DNA from 3 places in the Undibacterium sp. Tian12W genome. Region 2 is predicted to be linked to each of the others. Evidence: predicted binding sites of a transcription regulator. Region 2 holds the regulator's gene; each other region holds the start of a gene.
What was found. Region 2 encodes FliA, which starts transcription of late flagellar genes. Its sites were predicted from a motif close to CTAAAGTTTNNNNNNNNNNNGCCGNTA; they were not measured.
Positions count from the first base shown of each region.

Region 1: ACO0LI_RS22480 (flagellin) is a predicted target of FliA. The motif match lies at 4,485-4,511, and genes of this name have one in related genera.
Region 3: ACO0LI_RS10190 (flagellar protein FlaG) is a predicted target of FliA. The motif match lies at 3,863-3,889, and genes of this name have one in related genera.

Region 1 covers NZ_JBMPPK010000019.1:46,840-53,879, forward strand. The annotation lists gene ACO0LI_RS22460 (dTDP-4-dehydrorhamnose 3,5-epimerase family protein) at 1-242, opposite strand, end outside; gene rfbG (CDP-glucose 4,6-dehydratase) at 239-1,318, opposite strand; gene rfbF (glucose-1-phosphate cytidylyltransferase) at 1,312-2,082, opposite strand; gene ACO0LI_RS22475 (tetratricopeptide repeat protein) at 2,085-4,283, opposite strand; gene ACO0LI_RS22480 (flagellin) at 4,683-6,170, shown strand; gene ACO0LI_RS22485 (flagellar protein FlaG) at 6,271-6,654, shown strand; gene fliD (flagellar filament capping protein FliD) at 6,775-7,040, shown strand, end outside.
Region 2 covers NZ_JBMPPK010000014.1:90,692-97,731, reverse strand. The annotation lists gene flgM (flagellar biosynthesis anti-sigma factor FlgM) at 1-99, shown strand, start outside; gene ACO0LI_RS18565 (flagella synthesis protein FlgN) at 103-594, shown strand; gene motD (flagellar motor protein MotD) at 776-1,627, opposite strand; gene ACO0LI_RS18555 (flagellar motor protein) at 1,658-2,398, opposite strand; gene ACO0LI_RS18550 (RNA polymerase sigma factor FliA) at 2,380-3,111, opposite strand; gene ACO0LI_RS18545 (MinD/ParA family ATP-binding protein) at 3,120-3,950, opposite strand; gene flhF (flagellar biosynthesis protein FlhF) at 3,943-5,289, opposite strand; gene flhA (flagellar biosynthesis protein FlhA) at 5,286-7,040, opposite strand, start outside.
Region 3 covers NZ_JBMPPK010000007.1:39,173-46,212, forward strand. The annotation lists gene ACO0LI_RS10170 (YjgN family protein) at 1-998, opposite strand, end outside; gene ACO0LI_RS10175 (lipocalin-like domain-containing protein) at 1,150-1,704, opposite strand; gene ACO0LI_RS10180 (quinone oxidoreductase family protein) at 1,706-2,698, opposite strand; gene ACO0LI_RS10185 (LysR family transcriptional regulator) at 2,828-3,694, shown strand; gene ACO0LI_RS10190 (flagellar protein FlaG) at 3,943-4,329, shown strand; gene ACO0LI_RS10195 (hypothetical protein) at 4,344-5,279, shown strand; gene ACO0LI_RS10200 (pyridoxal phosphate-dependent decarboxylase family protein) at 5,490-6,953, shown strand; gene ACO0LI_RS10205 (ATP-grasp domain-containing protein) at 6,958-7,040, shown strand, end outside.

The DNA of each region.
Region 1 (7,040 bases), on a different contig from region 2:
TTCATTTCTGCACTGGGGGGCAATTGCAGGTGCATGCCGCGTATCGATCCCTTCACTGAAGTATAGGTATGATTCACTTGTGCAATTGGCTCATGCCAGCCCAACCCGGCCAAATCTGTTGCGCAAAACATGCGTTGAAAATAACCACGCTGATCGCCCAGCACTTTTCTTTGTAACAGGTACAGGCTATCCAAAGGCGTCGATAATATTTCAAAGCGGCCGGAGGCTGAGATTTTCATCATGCATTACCTGCCATGAAAGCGGCGATATCCTGGTCACATAATTCTGCCGCAGACTGGCCTTGCGCAAAATCACGGTACCAGTGCATGCTGCGACTGACCGCCTGCTCAAGATTCCAGCGAGGGACAATTCCCAGAGTCTGCCTCAATTTGCTGGCATCCAATGCCAATAAGCCTGCTTCATGCGGGCCAACAATATCAGTGGCAAATTCAGTCTGCCCACTGCCGTAAGCAGCCTGAGCCAGCTCTACCACTGTTCTGACACTTGCAGCATCATCGGGGCCTATGTTCCAGGCATGGCTGGCCTGTGGATTTGCATGGGCATACTGGGCAAGACACAGATATGCTGACAGCGGTTCCAGTACATGTTGCCATGGCCTAACTGAGTCGGGACGGCGAATCTGCAAAGTCTGGCCGCTTTGCCATGCTTTTACGGCATCTGGCAGCAATCTGTCTTCAGACCAGTCACCACCACCAATCACATTCCCGGCCCTGGCTGCCAACACGGCAGTGCCCTGCCCGGCCAGAAATGAAGCGCGATAGCTTGCCAGCACCAGCTCTGCTGCAGCCTTACTCGCACTATAAGGATCATGGCCACCCAATTCAGCCGTTTCTGGATAGGGATGGATCTGCTCAAGATTGCGATAGACTTTATCTGTCGTTACGATCAGTGCAAGTTTTACATCGCTGCGCCCCCTGATTGCCTCCAACAGATTGGCGGTGCCCATGATATTGCTGGCAAAAGTCGCCAACGGTTCACGGTAACTCGCGCGCACAAGGGCCTGCGCCGCCAGATGGAATACAAACTCTGGCTGACATGCCTCCACCGCGGCAGTCACGGCATGGATATCGCGTATATCGCCAATGTGACTGCAGACCTTGTCTTCAATATTGAGCAAGTCGAACAAATTAGGTTCGGTTGCCGGAGCCAAAGCCAGGCCATGTACCACTGCACCCATGCCAGACAGCCAGTGTGCCAGCCAGGCTCCCTTAAAACCAGTATGCCCGGTCAGCAAGACACGGCGCCCGCGCCAGAAGGCGGGCTCAACGATGCTTGTTTGTGTGGGGTGATTTACCATACTCGCCAAGGTGCTTTTCCAGATTGCCACAAGTCTTCCAGCAGATTTTTTTCACGCAGGGTATCCATGGGCTGCCAGAATCCACTGTGCTCGAATGCCATTAATTCCTGTCGCTTTGCCAATTCGGCAAGTGGCGCTGCTTCCCAGCTAATGCCATCATTATCGATAAAATCCAGTACTTTGGGAGACAGCACGAAATATCCGCCGTTGATCCAGCCGCCATCACCACGCGGCTTTTCGATAAAACCGGCGACCTGATTGCCGTCACGTTCCAGTGCGCCATAGCGTCCTGGCGGAAGAACTGCTGTAACGGTAGCCAGCTTGCCGTGCTGTTTATGGAATGCGATGGAAGCAGCAATATCCAGATCTGCAACGCCATCACCATAGGTAAAGCAAAAAGCTTCCTCGCCCTGCAAATAACGGGCGACGCGCTTGAGACGGCCACCGGTCATGGTGTCTTCCCCAGTATCTACCAGGGTTACCTTCCAGGGTTCAGCATGGTGCTCATGCACTTCCATACTATTATTCTGCATATCGAAGGTGACATCTGACATGTGCAGGAAATAATTGGCGAAATATTCCTTGATCAGATAACCCTTGTAGCCACAACAGATGACGAATTCATTCACACCATGCGCCGAGTACGACTTCATGATGTGCCAGAGTATGGGGTGCCCGCCAATTTCTATCATGGGCTTGGGCTTGAGGTGGGTTTCCTCTGAAATACGGGTACCAAGACCACCGGCTAAGATAACTGCCTTCACTCTTACTGTCCTTCACAATAAATTTGCCACATCTGGCGATAAGCTTTTTCGACTGAACGAGCGAATGCAGGTTCATTCATGAGCAAGGATTGCTCCATTTCCTGGCGCAAACCAGCTCTTAAGCTACGCAAACGATCCAGGTCGTGCGCCAGAATAATTGCTTTTTGCGCATATTCATCTTCAGTATACGCTTGCCATTCTTCATGACCAATCGCAGTCAGAATACTTGCACCGATACGGCCAACAGAAGGCCGGTCTGCCAGCGAGATGAATGGAATGCCCATATATAAAGATTCCAGCAAGGTCGTTCCTGAATTATGCGGGAAACAATCAAGACTGATATCTATATGTTTCAGCACTTCCCAGGAGGGCGTGGTGAACCCTATGTGCAAACGTGAGCGTTCAATACCATAACGCATGAACCGTGACGCCATTTCATCCTGCACCTGAGGATCTTTAAAGTCGCCACTATTGATAATCAATTGGGAATTGGGCATCGCATCCAATATGGTTGCCCAAACACGTACAACACGGTGATTAATCCTGGTGGAACGTGACAAACTGCCAAAGGTAACTATGCCGGTCTGCTCAAAAGGCGAAGGTGTCAGTTCTGCCTTGCGCGTGTCGGGTCTGTAAACATAGGCAGGGCCATCCAGGCACCATACTTTCTCTGAAAATAAATGGGCGCAATTGTCCGTAATTGTGGGCTTGTCAGTCAAGTAATAATCGATCGCACTCAAGCCAGTTGTATAACCATATTCCAGCCAGTGCAAGGAAACAGGAGCTGGTTTGCGCGCAAAGACCGGTAAACGATTGCCATTGGTATGGCCTGCCACATCCACCAGAACATCAATACCATCGGCACGAATACGCTCGGCCAGCGCCTCATCCGTCAAATCCCGGGTTGGCACCCAGTGATCTACCTGCTTCTTATAGTAATCAGTCACCTCATCCTCGAAAGGTGGATTTGCATAGGCATAGACCTCAACCTGATCCTTGTCATGCGCTTCTATCAGCGGCAGCAGGAAATACTTGCAAACATGATTATAAAAAGCTTGCGTCACATAACCTACCTTGAGACGCCTACCCGGCACTCGGGCATTTTCAAATTTCTTCCATGTTGCCTTGAGCGGCGCAGTAAAACGCAAATCAAATTCATGATAAGCGTTATAAATCACCTCAGGCGTTAAATCCGGATGGTAATTCAGACAAAATAACAGGTTCGTGTAAATTTTCCGGTTGAAAGAAGACAGGCTATCCTGCTTGAAAGACAGAGCTTTGATATACGCTTCGATCGCCGCATCCAAGTGGTTTGCCTCGCGCAAGGTGTCACCATAAGCCCCCCAGATTTCAGGAATATCGTGGGTCAGCGTCAGCGCATGCTGCCCGCACTCTATGGACTCCTGCACTTGCCCGTTCTGACGCAGTGCATCAATCAGATTAGGATAAACCTGCACCAGCTCTGGCTGCAGTTGCAAGGCGTGCCGGTATTGTGCGATGGCAACGCTATACATACCGTGCTCGCGATAAGCGAGGCCAAGATTATTGTACAGATAGGGCAAACCTGGGTCTAATTGAACTGCTTTCGATATAGTCGCTATTGCCTCCTCTGTCTTGCCTATGAAACGCAGTGCATTTCCCAGATTATTGAGGCCAACAACCATCTCTGGCTGAATTGCCAGTGCTTTCTCCAGATACACGATGGCATCAGAACAACGCTCAAGAGCAATCAGCACGTTGCCCATATTGGCAAGTATGTGTGGGTTATTTGGTAACAAGGTAATTGCCTTGCTTAACACGTCAAGTGCTTGCGGAAACTTGGCCTGCTCTATCCTGGCTACACCTATATAGTCCCAAACGATACCGTCCCGTGGCAAATAAGTTGATAGCCAAAGGCCGGCCTCTTCCAATTGGGGGTACTGTTTCGCCAGTAAATATTTATTGAATATGCCGAAAGCAATCTTCCTGTTGTCAGGAAAATGAGGCATGACGTCAAAAGCCAGCTTCAGATATCCCATGGCTTCGTCACTCTCATCCGCGTCACCAGCCATTCTGGCCAGGGCATATAGAGCTTCCGCGTGGCGCGGAAAATGCCTGATGATAGTCAGGCAGCCTTGCCTGGCGTCGGATACAGAACCAGCATCGAAAAGTCGATGAACATCGCGCATTGCTTTTCGCGCATCAAAACTCGTTTTTGCCATGTCCAGTCCCCAAGTCAGCTTTTTATCATTAAACTTTTTTACAATTGCCTCATCTGACTTACAAATTAAGTAAGCAAAATGATTAAAACTGCATGTCCAGACTGGAAAATACCAGAAACCACCATGCTCAGGCTTATTTTATAGCCAATGATTTTGTTTCCATGTGTTAAATAAAGCCCCAAAACTAAATCAAATTAGACCCTAAAGTATTTAAAAAAAGCGCCGACAAGCGGAATGGCTAAAAAAACTTGAGCGAAAAAAATAAGATTTATTTTCAGAAACACGCTAAAACTTTTTTAGTCTCTACCGATACCCTTTACAACGGCGGTCCAATAGTCAGCACGAAAGACCAAAGTTTCAGGCTACTACGCCAATTTGAATAACTTAGGGAGAATTACCATGGCTGTTATTAATACCAATATTGCATCGCTGAATGCACAACGTAACTTGACTACATCGCAATCTGCGCTGAACACATCCCTGCAACGTCTGTCTTCCGGTCTGCGTATTAATAGCGCTAAAGATGATGCTGCTGGTCTGGCTATTTCCGAACGTCTGTCTTCTCAAATCGGCGGCTTGAATCAAGCTGCACGTAATGCAAACGACGGTATCTCTCTGGCGCAAACCGCTGAGGGCGCATTACAACAAATCGGTTCCAACTTGCAACGTATCCGTGATCTGGCCGTACAATCTGCCAACGGCTCCAACAGCGTTTCTGATCGTGCTGCTCTGAACAACGAAGCAAGTCAGCTGATTTCTGAGATCAACCGCGTTGCCAGCAGCACTAACTTCAACGGCGTGAATCTGCTTGACGGTAGCTTCTCTGCACAAACTTTCCAAGTCGGTGCCAACGGTACAGCAAACGATCAAATCAGTATCGCTTCCATCTCCAGCGCAAAATCTAGCGCCCTGGGTGTTGGTGCATCTTCCAGCTACGCAACAACAGTTGCCGGTGCCGGTGCAGTTACTACTACAGCCCTGGCTGCTGGTGACTTGTCCATCAATGGCTACCAAGTTGGTGCTTCTGCAGCAGATGGTGTTTCTTTCTCCAACTCTACAGCTAGCGGCATCTCCAAAGCAGCAGCAATCAATGCAATCAGCGGCAGCACAGGTGTTACAGCAACTGTTGGTTCAACAACTATTGCAGGTACTGCAAGTACAGCGGCTACAGCCATTGCCTCTGGCGACATCACTATTAACGGCGTAAATCTGGGTGCCTTGAATGCATCTACTTCCGGCGCACAACGTGGTGCTCAAGTAGCTGCTGCAGTTAATGCAATCAGCACACAAACAGGCGTTACAGCAACATTCAATACATCAACTGGTGCAGTTGCACTGGCTGCTGCCGATGGCCGTAACATCACTGTAACAGCCAGCACAAACGCTGCCGCTGCCGCTGCAAATACAGGTATTACCGTATCTGCAACAGGTGCAACTGACGTAAGCACTTCAACACTGTCCCTGACCTCCACTAGTTCTGCTGGTATCACTCTGGCTAACGGTACTGGTACTGGTTTGACAGCTGCCAATCTGACAGGTGCCTTTACTTCTGCTTCGGTAACCGTTGGTGCAGGTGTTTCCTCTCTGAACCTGGGTACAGCTGCCGGGGCCACCGCCGCGCTGACGACCATTGATGCGGCCTTGCAGTCTATCAATAGTTCCCGCGCTTCTCTGGGTGCGTATCAAAACCGTTTCTCTTCCGCGATCGAAAGTTTGCAGACTAACTCTGAAAACTTGACAGCATCCCGCAGCCGTATCCGTGATGCAGATTTCGCCCAAGAAACAGCGTCTCTGACACGTGGTCAAGTGTTGCAACAAGCTGGTACAGCGATTTTGGCTCAGGCTAATGGCTTACCAAACGGCGTTCTGGCCCTGTTGCGTGGCTAATAGAAGTAGGCTTATGTAAATTAGGTCTATACTTAAAGCATAAAGCATGTCCCCCTGGTCATTTGTTTGATCAGGGGTATTTTTCTTGAAGGAAAAGATCATGGACATCCGGTCGATAGGGAGTGCATCTCCATCAGGACAACTGATCACTGACCGTGCAGTAGGCCCCGATACCAGCTCCCCCGTTTCAAGGTCTGCCGCAACGTCAACGCAAACCATTGATGCCGTCAAAGCAGCCTCTTCTGCATCCGCACCGCCGGAATTCGACAAAGTGACTAAAGCTGTCGATGATATCAACAAGACAATCCAGTCTCTGTCACAATCACTCGAATTCAGTGTGGAAGAACATAGTAATAAAGTCGTCGTTAAGGTGGTTGATCTGCAAACCAAAGAAGTTTTACGCCAGATTCCGTCCGAGGAAGCCCTTGAAATCTCGCGCTCTCTGGATAAACTACAGGGTTTACTGATCAAACAACAAGCGTAATTAGCTAATCATATAGTCAGTCCTGCATCTAAGTTTTAAATTGGCATGTAAATTCCCCTCTAAAGTCTGGTTTGTCTTTGCCGATAATTTAGTACAGTACGGTCTGACAAGGGGAACAATGTGGGCATACAATCGACAGGCTTAGGCGCCAATCTGGACGTCAACGGTCTCATTACCAAATTAATGCAGGTGGAGAGTCAGCCTCTGACTACACTGGCGAAGAAAGAAGCCAGTTTTCAGGCAAAGCTATCTGCTTATGGCACGCTTAACAGCGCGCTCAGCGTTTTTCAGTCCAATGTTACCGGCCTCAGTAATCTGGGCACTTTTCAGTCGCTTACTGCTTCTGCAGGCGACAGCTCAATTTTGTCTGCCACCACCACCAGCGT
Region 2 (7,040 bases):
CTGGCCATTTCTGAAGGACGCTTCCAAGTCAATTCAGAAAAAGTCGCTGACGGGCTTCTAGAAACAGTTAAAGATTTGCTCAACTCCAGAAAACGTTAACAAATGAACGCAACAGGTTCCGGACATAGCGCTATTCAACAATGCCTGCAAGAAGAAGTGAGCATCATGTCTTCGCTCGCTGATTTGCTCAAGCAAGAGCAGGCGGCATTGGTAGAAAGCGATATAGTCCAGCTCAATGATTTTACCCAGAGCAAGGGACAGCTTGTGGTCAAAATGACAGAACTGGAAAAAAAGCGTAACAGCTTTTTGAATGAACTTGGATTTAATGCTGACATAGACGGCATGCAGGCTTATTTGCAGCAAGCTGGCGTCGCTCAAACCAGTGCTCAAGACTGGGATGCGCTATTGCAACTGACTGTGCAAGCCAAAGAAGACAACCGCACCAATGGTTTGCTGATCAATCGCAGACTATCGCTGAACCAGGCAACCTTGCATTTACTGCAAAAAAATAATAATCAGGCCGGCTCCATGTATGGGCCCAACGGTCAATCGACCGTCAAAACTACGCTCGGCAAGGGCTATATCGCTACCTGATCGAGCTTGCACGATCCTGCTTGCGCATTGATGACGCTCTGGTGATTTCGCCGGAGACTATCTCTGATCACGACTTCCTTACCTTTATCGAACTGCGCTGAACATACTCAGCTGACAATACTGCGCTGACTATCCCGCCCGCAACTGGCAAAACTTCTTAATCTCCAGGATTTTCAGGCTTTCAAGGCCCCGGCGCCGTGCCAGACAAGGATGCCGCCACTGGCCGCGCCGCTTGTGCAGGCAATGATGTTGCTGCCGGCCCAGATGCCGGGCTCAAGGGTACCTCTACCGCAGGCTCAGGCAATACTGCCAGTATGGTGACGGATACGCGCCTGTTCCTGGCTCGCCCTTCCGGTGTGTCATTATCACTGACAGGCAGTTTTGCCCCCTGCCCTACAGCAGTCACACGGTTTTCATCCACCCCATTTTCAGTGAGCAAACGGGCAACCGTACTGGCGCGTACAGCCGACAATTCCCAATTTGACGGGAAGATGGGGTTATTGATAGGCAGATTATCAGTATGCCCCTCGACCTGTATCGCATGGGTATCAATCTTGAGAACACCGGCAATCGCCCTCAGTGCCTGTATGGAATCGACATTCAGGCGCGCATCACCAGGAGCGAACAAAAGACTGGCATTGATTTCTATAGTGATACCACGGCTAGTCTGAGTGACCCTGACCTTGCCTTCGCGCACCAGTGGCTCCAGCACGGTCATAATATCTTTGGCCATGGTCGTCATTTGCGCTTTTTCTTTGCGCAAACCTTCATTGATACGGTTTTTAACCAGAGGCAAGGGATCGAGCTTGATTTTTTGCTCAATCTGCGCATCGACAGGCTTGGGATTCACCGTCATGACTTTGCCAAAGGCACCGGTCAGTGAGTTGGACAAGACCCGGTATTTACCCTCATTCAACGAAGAAATGGCATACATGACAACAAAAAAGGCAAACAGCAAGGTAATAAAATCCGCGTAAGAAACCAGCCATCTCTCATGGTTGTCTGGTTCTTCGTGATATTTTTTCCTTGCCATAAGTATATTTTTTCAGTTTCACTGCATCGCTTAATTGCGATGGTTGGTCAGTCTTTCTTCCACCACACGCGGGCTGTCACCCAGAGCGATACTATAAAAAATATCAGACAACATTTCACGGCGCGTAACTTCGCGGCCTATGATTTCTTTTAATTTATTGCTGATTGGCAAAAACAACAAATTGGCCATGCCCACACCGTAAATAGTGGCAACAAAGGCAACAGCGATGCCGCCACCGAGTTTGGACGGGTCGCTCAGATTTTCCATCACATGGATAAGCCCCAGCACCGCCCCCAAAATGCCTATGGTAGGTGAATAACCACCGGCAGCATCCCAGATTTTGGCAGCCTGGCGTTGCTCCATTTCATACAGTGAAATATCGACATCAAGTATGTCTTTCAGGCGTATCGGGTCTATGCCATCGATCACCAGACGCAGGCCCTTGCTGATGAAAGGGTCGGATGAGGCATTCATATAACGCTCAAGGCTCAAAAAACCTTCACGCCTGGCAACCACACTCCAGATCAAAGCATCTGCGATATTTTTTTTACTGCTGTCTGGTGGTTCAGAAACGATCCAGCGCAGCATGCGCACGCCACGCCTGAAGGTATTGAGCCGGCTTTGCAGCAGCACGGCGCCCAGCGTACCCACCACCACGATGACAAAGGCAGCGGGTTGCACCAGAGAAGACAGGCGCCCGCCTTCCATCAACTGTCCGGTGACTATGCCAAATATCACCAGTACCAATCCGATTACGCTAGCCCAGTCCACGCTTTCTCCCTTAAGTATGCCCTGAGCCTGGCAACCGCCTGACTATGTAATTGTGAGACCCGTGACTCTGATACCCCCATCACGGCACCAATTTCCTTGAGATTCAACTCCTGCTCGTAGTACAGACCCATCAGCAGTTTCTCGCGCTCCGGCAAGCTGTCTATCGCACCGATGACGGCGTCACGGAAGTCGTCATTCAGCAAATCCTGCAGCGGATCGCCAGAAAAATCGGAGCAATAGTGGTCAAGGAAATGCTCCTTTGTGTCGGCATCATGAAAGTCTTCGTAATAGACGAGTTGATGCCCGCCGCTGTCGGTCAGCAGGTTCTGGTACTCTTCCAGGCTCAGCTTGAGTGACTTCGCCACCTCGGTTTCCAGCGGTGGCCTGCCCAGCTTTTGCTGTAGCACATTCATGGCATTTTCTATCTTGCGCATGTTCTGGCGCACGCCACGCGGCAGCCAGTCACTACTACGCAATTCATCCAGCATGGCACCCCGTATGCGTTGTACCGCATAGGTTTCAAACTGGGCGCCATGGGTATCTTCGTAGCGGTTAACGGCATCCAGCAGGCCTATCATACCGGCCTGCACGAGATCGTCCACCTCCACACTGGGAGGCAGGCGCGCCTTCAACTGGTAAGCCAGACGCTTGACCAGAGGCGCATGCTCCCTCAAAAGGAAGTTTTTATCTGATTTTCCGCTCGCGGTGTACATTTTTCTGATTACATTCCGAGACCGACACCCAGCTCAGGGACTCCCTCTGCACATAAGGTGGAACGCGCGGTCTTTGCCAATTGTTCAGCCAGCCGGGAGAATGCCAGCGAAGCAAGGGCTTTAGGAAAAGCATCAATCACAGAGCGTCCCAAATGTGCAGCCTTTCTTACGTGTTCATCTTCCGGCACATGGCCAACGTAGTGCAGTGGCACCGCCAGGTAACGGCTGGCCGCCTGCGCCATATTCGTATAAATCAATCTTGCCTCTTTTTCCGATGCACCGGACACTAAAATACCATAACCGCGCCGACCCAGCCTGTTGCTCACACGCTTGATCAATCCATAAGCAGCCTTGATCATGGCAGGATCAGCAGAAACCTGTATCACCAGCTCGCTGTCATCCAGCGTCGCCAGCGGAAAACTGTCATCCAGGTTGATCTCGCTATCCACGATCACCAGGTCCGCACGGTTGGCCGCCACATCAAACACTTTGGACAATTGCCGCGTATTTTCTGGCGGCAGCCATGCATGACGGGCCAGCATCGTCACCGACAGGCCAGCAGCCACCAATTTGACTGCTTCCTTCATTGTACGCTGTTGTCTCGCTACATCCAATAAGGTCTGATCAAGGTTCGCATTCAACCAGGCACCGACACTGTTTTCTGAAGAGCGTGTATCCACCATCAAGACCTGGTTACCCTGGCGTGCCAGTGACACCCCCAGATTCACCAGCATGCCGCTCTTTTCATCTTCCCTCAAGGCGGACAAAAAGGTAAATACCCGTGGTTTTGGCCCCGCCAGCATGCGGCGCAGGCCTTCTGCCTGATCGAAACTAGCCAAGGGACACCTCCTGACCAGCACGTCCTGATGCTTGTGCGGAAACTGCACCCGCCATCAGCAACGGTAATTCTTCATCCAGATAACGGAAAGCTGCCGTCTCACGCTTGAGTTTGAAAGCGCGGTCGATCAAATACAATTTATTGGCTATATGCAGATCCTCGGGCACACGCTGGCCGCTGGCGATGTAATACACCATGAGTTTCTGGCGTATCGCGATATCCAGTGCACCACCGATAGTCGCCGCTTCATCAAGCTTGGTCAGGATGCAGCCTGCCAGGCCATTGCCCTGATAGGCGCGTACAACTTCGCTCAAGGTTTCGCCTGTTGAAGTCGCATTCAGGCACAACAAACGCTTTACCGGAGTGTCTGTTCCAGACAACATCGCCACCTGTTCAGTCACCATTTTGTCGCGCTGACTGACACCGACAGTATCGATCAGGACGGTATGCTTGTTCTTGAGCTCGGACAAGGCAATGCGCAAATCTGCCTCATCCTTGACCGCATGCACCATCACGCCGAGGATTTTGCCGTAGATGCGCAATTGTTCAAAGCCACCGATACGATAACCGTCAGTCGTGATCAATGCCAGCTTGGAAGGGCCATGGCGCATCACGCAACGGGCAGCCAGCTTGGCCGTAGTCGTGGTCTTGCCCACACCGGTAGGGCCGACCAGGGCATACACGCCACCTTTTTCCAGCATTTCGTTTTCATTGTCGATAGTAGAAAGATTGCGCACCAGCACATTCTTGACCCAGTCCAGACCATTTTCAAGCTTGCCAGTTTCAGGCAGTTTTTCTACCAGGTAGCGTGACAGACTGGCGCTAAAACCGGTAGCCAGCAACTCACGCAGGATTTCTGCTTTTTGTGGCTGACGTTTTTGCGTTTGTGTCCAGGAAATTTCTGCCAGCTGAGATTCCAGCATGCTGCGCATGGCCCGGATTTCTGACATGACATCATTCAACTCATTGGCATTGACAGGTGCCTCGATGTCACTGGCAAAGCTGCTCGCACCTGTCTGTGATTTGAAGGTTGGCACATTCATGCTCCGCTCTACTTGCCTTTCCAGAGGGCGATGCAAGCTGACTGCGTCCTCATTCTGGAAGCGTGGCGCAAAGCGTGGCACCTGAGGTACCTGCGGAATTGGCTGCATCTCTGGCATTGCAAGTGCGTCTGCAGCATCCGGTGCAATAGAGTTGATGGCTTCGTCGGCCATGGCCAGAATCTCCACCTTGCCGCCCACATTACGGTTGGACAGGATCACGGCATCTGCCCCCAAAGCATCGCGCAACATGCGCAATGCTTCGCGAGAAGTATTCGCGGTAAATTTTCTGACGTTCATGATTGACCTCCGACCAGACTGGTGACTCTAATGGTTTTTGTTTCAGGTACTTCTGCGTGTGACAAGACTTTAAGTTGCGGCAAATTGCGGCGCAGGAAGCGTGACAGCAAGGCCCGTAATGGCGCGGGCACCAGCAACACCGGTGTCAGGCCCATTTGTTCCTGGTGCTGAGCAGCGGCCTCGGTCTGGCTTGCCAAGGTATCGGCAAGGCCAGGTTCTATGCCTGAGCCATCCGAACCACTGGTTTGCAGGGCCTGCATCAACAGGCGTTCAAGACGGCTGTCCAGGGTCATGACTGTCATCTCATTCCCGGTCGGGAAGATTTGCTGGATGATGGCACGGCCCAAAGCTATCCTGACCTGAGCTGTCAGCTCATTCGCATCCTGGGTATGCATGGCTTGCTCAGACAGAGTCTCAATAATGGTACGCATATCGCGGATATGCACACCCTCGACAAGCAGGTTTTGCAATACTTTTTGCAGGATGGACAAAGGCAGGGCTTTTGGCACCAGCTCTTCCACCATTTTCGGCATGTCTTTTGCCAGGTGATCCATGAGCAACTGTACTTCCTGACGACCCAGCAATTCAGCCGCATGGCTGGTGATCAAATGGTTCAAATGGGTGGCAACCACTGTGCCAGAATCAACCACGGTATAGCCCATTGCTTGAGCCTGTTCGCGCATGGAGGCATCTATCCACACTGCGGGTAGGCCAAAGGCTGGATCATTGGTCAGCGTGCCAGGTAAATTCCCAGTGACCATGCCAGGGTTGATCGCCAGATACTGGCCATTCAATGCCTCACCGGCACCGACTTCAACCCCCTTCAGGGTGATACGGTAGGCAGAGGGTTTCAATTCCAGGTTGTCGCGAATATGTACAGGTGGCGATAAAAAGCCCACTTCCTGAGCAAATTTTTTGCGTATGCCTTTGATACGGCGTAACAACTCACCACCCTGGTTTTTATCCACCAGAGGGATCAGGCGATAACCAACTTCCAGACCCAGGGTATCAACAGGCAGGATATCTTGCCAGGTCGCTTCTTCCATTTCCTGACCAGTGCTGGCAGGAGCATCTACCTTTTCTTCAACCACAGGTGCAACCTGGCCGCGCTTGTTGAGCATATAGCCACCACCAACCAGTATGGCTGCCAGCAGAATAAAGGCGATATGCGGCATGCCAGGTATGATGCCCATGCCGCCAATAATGCCGCCAGTGATGATCATGACCTGAGGTTTGGCGAACAGTTGGCCTATCAACTGACCACTGATATCCTGATCACTGGCCACGCGGGAGACCACGACACCGGCAGCAGTTGAGATAATCAGTGAAGGAATCTGCGCGACCAAGCCATCACCAATCGCCAGCAGCGTATAGTTTTTCAGAGCAGTGGCAAAATCCAGATCATGCTGGACCATACCCACCACCAGGCCACCGACTATATTGATGACCGTGACCATGATTCCCGCAACCGCGTCGCCACGTACATATTTACTGGCACCGTCCATGGCGCCATAAAATTCTGCTTCTTGCGCTACTTCGGTACGGCGGCGGCGGGCTTCCTGTTCGGCGATCAGACCGGCATTCAAGTCCGCATCAATCGCCATTTGTTTACCTGGCATCGCATCCAGGGCAAAACGTGCGCCCACCTCGGCAATACGGCCCGCACCCTTGGTCACTACGGTAAAGTTAATGATGGTCAAGATAACGAAGACAACGATACCGACAGTGTAGTTACCGCCAATCAAAAAGTG
Region 3 (7,040 bases), on a different contig from region 2:
TCCAGACTGCCATTGACTTCCAGTTGCAGGCTTTCAACACGGTAACGCAGGGAGCGAATTTGTGCAAACGGGATAAACAGGCCCAGAGTACAAACAATACCAAGTATATTGGTGATGGCAATAAAAGTCATGCGACCCCATTGCAGATTGTTCTTGAACTGATGATCACCGAGTTTGGTATGGTTCCAGATCAGGTTTTGCAGCAAGGTCAGGAAGATAGGGTAAATTGCAAACATCCACATATACAGGACGAAGATGAAAAGGCCAAATGAGGCTGCTGCAGCAACATCAAATTTGTCCCCATGGCCGCCGGCAAACAATGCCATTACTGTACTGCCAAAACCTATGCAAATGACGATAACGCCTGCCAGCAGGATGCCTATACCAACCAGATAGGCCCAGTAAAACTGGCCAACGCCTGCATTGAAAGAAAAATGCGTACTGCCAAACCGGCTTTCGCTATGCTGGAATCTTTTCAGGCGTTGATGCAGGACTGGTGCCAGTAAATACAAAGTGATGCCTGCCAGCAGTGGCCACAGCAAAAAGGTGCTATATGCCTGTCCTGCTGTGCCACGAAAGCCAAAGCGTATGCCACGGTAACTGGAGTTATACAGTTTAAACTGCAAGCTTTTCCAGACCAGCCAGGGCATGACTGCAACCATCATCAACATCATTACAAAGCCCAAGGGCACAGAGAATCTGAATGCCAGTTGATACCCAAAGACAAATACGAAAGCGACGATGCGACCCTTGAGTATGGCAATGGCATTACCATGATATTCAAAACTGCTGCCACCCAGATGCGTGCTGGAATACAGGTAGCGGTTGCGACGTACTTTGGCCCAGGCTGAGTAAATACCCAGCGTGACTATCGTGAGTAATAAATTAACTATCCAGATACGGAAATATTCGCTGCCACTTCCCCTGAACTCAAGTTGCAGCGTGCTACCTGATGATTGCTGACTTACTGAAAAGTCATTGTTTTGAAAGTTATCCATGCTTGTGTTTTTCCCATGCACTTTAATTTTTTTGGAGCTTGGACAATCGCATGGAGTTGATATTAAGTCAAGTGCATTAGCGCTTGCGACCTCTCATCAAAGATGCTTTACCACAAACTGTTGTGGAAAATAAATGGTTAAGGCAACTTGGCTAATGCAGCTTTTTCCAGGTGGAGATAGCAGTTGTGCCATTGCCGCTAGCGCCGGCGGGTACGCGATAGCTAAGTACGTCATCCTTTAACTCAAACTGCCGGGCCTGCTCACTACCATCCCAGTTAGCGAAGGATGCATGTTCTACTTTGAAGACCAACACATTTCTCTCGGTATCAATGAAGCAGCGACCATAATGTGAACTGGTATCGAGGGCGGCAGCGCGGTATTCTGCTTCCGTACCTTTGCGTTTGTCGCCTGCGGCAAATTTGCTGCGTTCGGATTTGTAGATTTGTAGTGAATAGCGACCAGTGCCATCAATGATGAGCAAGCCTTGCGGATTTGGCCCAAAGGTTTCGCCACGGCTGCCGTCGGCGCGAATTTCTGGTGCAGCCAACAATGTCCAGGTACCTGCCAGGTATTTTTGTGCCTGCTCATTCTTATCAACTTCCTGTTCGGTGAAAGCGCTGGCTGGCAGACTCAGGGCCAGCAGGCAAATCACAGCGATGACGTTGTTAATTTGGGTTTTCATTGAGGTTTTAACTGCGATTTTCATGTCATTTCCCTTGCTGTTCATTTTTTGCTGTGTCACTGATTGCCAGCAGTAATTTGCCTGTCGTCTGGCGTGATTCCAGATCTGTATGGGCTCTGGCAGCCTGCTCCAGTGGATAAACCTGATGTATGCGCAAGCGCAATACGCCTTCGCGCAACCAGCCCAAAACCCGTTGGCTACGGTACTTGAGGCCTTCGGCGTCAGCAATATGATGGGCGAGGGTGGGACGCGTGAAGAACAGTGAGCCCTGGCGGCACAAGTGCATGGGGTCTATCGGTGGCACATTCCCGCTGGACTGGCCAAACAAGACCAGACTGCCCAAAGGACGCAAGACCGCCATGCTGCCCAGATAAGTAGTCAGGCCGACTGAGTCATACACCACATGCACACCTTTTTGCTGAGTCAGCTCCATGGTCGCCACAACAAAGTCAGTCTCCGTATACAAAATAACGTGATCTGCTCCAGCGGCTTTGGCCAGCTCTGCTTTCTGTTTACTTGATACTGTGCTGATAACGATTGCACCCTTATGTTTCAGTATCTGGGTCAGCAATAAACCAACTCCGCCGGCGCCAGCATGCACCAGCACGGTATCGCCAGATTGCACGCGATAACTGGTCTCGGTCAGATATTGCACGGTGACGGCTTGCAGCATGGCCGCTGCGGCTTCCTGCGTGCTGACTTCTGCTGGCAAGGCGATCAGCTTCCATGCTGGAATAGCCAGGTATTCGCCATAAGAGCCGGGTTGTGACAGCCAGGCCACCCTAGTGCCGGGTGTTAGTTCCGCATTGCTTTCGACCACCGTGCCCGCACCTTCTGCCCCCGGTATGAAGGGCAGGGAAGCCGGGTTTTGTCCATTGCGCTGATACACATCAGCGTAATTGATGCCGGCGTAATCGACGCGTACCAGGACTTCACCTTCTTTTGGAGTGGGTTTTTGCAGGTCGCGCACCTCTAGCACTGCTGGCCCACCTTGTGAAAAAATTTGTATGGCTTGCATATTTTCTCTCTTGTTCTCTCATCACCTATTGTTCAGACCCTATGTCTGTTTGTCTGGCTTGCAGCTTAATCAAACGTGGTCAGAAAGAAAATTACTGAAAAATTCGCCTGGACTGTGCATAATTGCACCATGATGAATTGGGATGATTTACGCTATTTTTTGGCACTGGTCGATTGCGGTACACTGACCGGGGCTGCGCGCCGCCTGCAGGTGGAGCATACGACGGTTGCGCGGCGTATTGATAAGCTAGAGGCGGCGATCAAGTTGCGTCTGTTCGACAGACTGGTGCGCGGCTGGCAACTGACCACAGAAGGACATGACCTGGTCACTCATGCACGGGAAGTGGAAGAGCGCTGGTTCAATTTTGAGAGAAAGGCGCTCAGTACCAGCAAAATGGAAGGCATAGTGCGTATTTCTGCACCGCCCAGTTTATCGACTTTTGTGCTCGCGCCCCAGCTTAAAAAACTCTGCGCCAGCTTGACCGGCGTGGAATTGGAGTTACAGGCAGAGCGCCATCAGGTCAGTCTCGGCAAGCGCGAGGCAGACATCGCTTTACGAATGGCGCGCCCACAAACCGCGGGTCTGGTCATTAAGCCCTTGGCCAGCGTAGGGTATGGCCTGTACGCCAGCAAAACCTATCTGAAAAAGCGCAAGGAAGAAGATTGGGAATTTGTCGCCTATGAAAAAAACTCTGCAACGCCCCATCATCAATGGCTGGAAGATTATCTGGCGCAGCGCAAAGTCATGCTGCGCAGTAATGACCAAATGGTGCTGGCTCAATGCGTGGCGGCAGGTCTTGGCGTAACCGTATTACCGCATTATTTGCGCCAGAGTCACCGCGAACTGCACCGTATTGAGCATCAGGCTTGCCCTCTGCGCAGAAAACTTTGGCTGGTCATGCATGATGATGTACGCCGTTCACCCAGGGTAAGGGCAGTGGCTGACGGATTGATCGACTTGTTTTCCAGTGCAGAAATGAATGACTTATTGTTATGAACAACGTCGGTCCGGTTTGATGAAAATAAAACATTGACTTTTTATAATGTTATATTTAATATAATTCTATGGGGTAGGCCAAACGCTTGCTTACATCTGCTCACATGTCTGCTCACATATCTGTTCACACTAAGCACCTATTAAATTAAGCTACTTTCAAGAATAAACCTAAACTTTTGACAAAATCGACCGTAATACACAATATGCGGTAATCCGTCACGTGGTTTAATTTAGGGCTGGAGAGCAAAATGAGCATCAATCAAATAGCAGGTGGGGCCACTGGCAGTGTCAGTGTTGATACCCGGCAAGATGTCAAGGCTGCACCAGTTGTTGCTAAAGCGGCATCTGCGCCGGCAGTTGTTGAGGCCAGTAAAGTTGCCGTCAGCAAAGATAACCAGCCCCAAAGTGACATTTCTGCCAAAGAACTCAAGAACTCTGTCGATCAGATTAACCGTGCCATAGGTTTGAATAAAAGCGTTAATCTCAATCTGGACAATGATTCTGGCAAAGTGGTGGTGCAGATTGTTGATAATGAGACCAAGGTCGTATTGCGACAAATTCCCTCCAGAGAAGTGTTGGCGATAGCCCGTGATCTGGAAGGTAAAAAAGGTGTTTTGTTGAACGACCATGCATGAATGGATAAAGAGTAGTGATTGTCAGCTCTGACGTTGAATACTGGTTAAAGCAAGCAAATCTTCCCCTCCCCGACAGGATAGGTAAAGCACCTGAAGAATTATTGGCCTATGTTGCAAAAGTGAATAACTGCACTTCTGCTGACCAATTGCCTGCGCAAGTTGAATTGAATCCCGATTTTTTAAATGATATCCGCGCAGCGATAGCGGATATGCCACCTGTTGTGTTGCAGCTTTTGGATAAACCCCTGCTAGGTGTCTATCTTGGGCGTGGCCTTGGTTCATCTGCGGTAACCGACGTTGTCGCGGGCCCCGATGGTCAGATACTGGGCCTGGTGACCCTGATGGATGCCGACGCTTTTTTAGGCCGCACTGCCAATGACTGGGCTAGCTGGAAAGAAAATACGCCGTTTTTGTCACACTCAGCTTTTCAAGTCCATCTGCAAATTGAAGCTGCGGAAAACGATAACCGTAAAAATGCCATGCAGTTTTTGCTCTTGCATGAATTTGGTCATGTGCTGACGGCCAATAGCGAATTTTTACCCGACTGGTGGATAGGTTCGCAAAAATTCAAATCGACTGAAGAGTATAGTTTCTTGAGTCTGTCCTGGCAAATCACCATGAATGGCGACATCATTCCCTTGCTCAGACATGATTTCGAACACCGCAAGAACTTGCACTTCTATAGCGATCAGCAGGTTGCGGGAGATTTAATTCCCGGCATTTACAATGCGCTGGAAAAAACCGGTTTTTCCAGCCTGTATGCCGCAACCAATGCCTATGATGATTTTGCCGAGGCTTTTGCCATGTATGTGCATAGCGTGATGATGGGCAAGCCTTATCGATTGAGCATCCGTTCTGGCGATGAAATTATCATGGAAGTGGCAGATTACTGGTCCAGCCCACGATCCCGCTCCAGAAAACAGTTATTTGCTGAGTACCTCGGTAATTGAGAATACTCCCCCTAAGCTCTGGACATAAGTAGGGGGTAGATAAAGCGTTGCCTTTAGGCCACTTATTGCTATTGAACTATTCGTTTGCATCAATAAAGCAGCAAAATTTGCTTTATTCGACACTTCATTTTCCATCCGCTCATCCATAATGTGAATAAGCTTAGACGCTTCTTGTCTTTATGCTGCAATTATTCACGGATGGATATCTGAATGACCGTACCGCCAAAGAACTCACTGGACCCGGATGACTGGCAGGCCCTGCGTGCGCAGGGACATCGCATGCTGGACGATATCCTTGATTACGCAGAACACATACGCGACCGCCCGGTCTGGCAAGTGATACCCGATGAAGTGCGCGCAAAGTTCCAGTCCGGTTTGCCAACTGCGCCGGCTGAGCTCGGTGACGTGCATCAACAATTCATGGAAAATATCTTGCCGTATTCGGTAGGCAATAGCCATCCTGGATTTATGGGGTGGGTGCAGGGAGGTGGCAACCCCGTGGGTACGTTGGCAGAGATGCTGGCAGCGGGTCTGAATGCCAATCTCGGCGGGCGTGATCATATACCGATAGAGGTCGAGCGCCAGATAACCCGCTGGGTCAGCGAGCTATTTCATTTTCCGGATACTGCCAGTGGTCTGTTTGTTACTGGTACGTCGATGGCGAACTTCATTGCCGTACTGGTAGCGCGGGCGCGCACTCTGGGTGCAGAGGTAAGGCATCAAGGGCTCACGGCTTTTCCTGAACGGTTGGTGGCTTATACCTCAGCAGGCGCCCACGGTTGCGTAGCACAGGCCATGGACATGGCAGGGATGGGTAGAAACGCCTTGCGCGTTATTCCCATGAATGCCAGCTTTGAGATGTATGTTGGCGCATTGCAGGCAGCAATCGCGGCAGACCGCGCAGCGGGATTGACGCCATTCATGCTGGTAGGTACTGCCGGTTCAGTGGATGTTGGCGCGATTGATGATTTACAGGCCCTGGCAGATGTAGCCAGCACTGAAAAATTATGGTTCCACATAGACGGTGCATTTGGTGCTCTGGGTATGCTATCTCCCGTCATTGCTGCACGCCTGGTTGGCATAGAACGAGCTGATTCTATTGCCTTTGATTTTCATAAGTGGTTGCAAGTACCTTATGACGCCGGTTTTATTCTGGTGCGTGACAGTGATGCCCATTATGCGACCTTTGCCACGCCAGCCAGTTATTTGCGGCGTGAGAGCAAAGGCCTGGCAGGTGGCTCACCCTGGCCCTGTGATTTTGGCCCTGATTTATCACGCGGCTTCAGGGCGCTTAAAACCTGGTTCACTTTGCAGGTATACGGCGCAGAACGCCTGGGCCAGATGATTGCCCACACCTGCGAGCTGGGGCAGTATCTTAAAGCCAGTATCCTGGCGAATTCAAAATTTGAATTGATGGCACCGGTTGCCTTGAATATCGTCTGTTTTCGCTATCGTGTTGATGGACTCAGTGATGAGGCGGGTGATGCGCTCAATGCCAGCATCGTCATGGCTTTGCAAGAGTCAGGTATAGCAGCACCATCCACCACCATCATCAACAAGCGGCTTGCCATACGCGCGGCAATCGTCAATCACAGAACTACCTCTGCCGATATTGACGCCTTGCTCAATGCAACTCTCGCCATAGGCGAGCAAATTCATAATTCAGGTGATTGAGAATATGACCAATATCGACGAATCCCTTGTTGCAGAAAACAAGCCAGCGCAAAGTAAATTGATAGGCCTGGCTCCTCTGATGCGCAT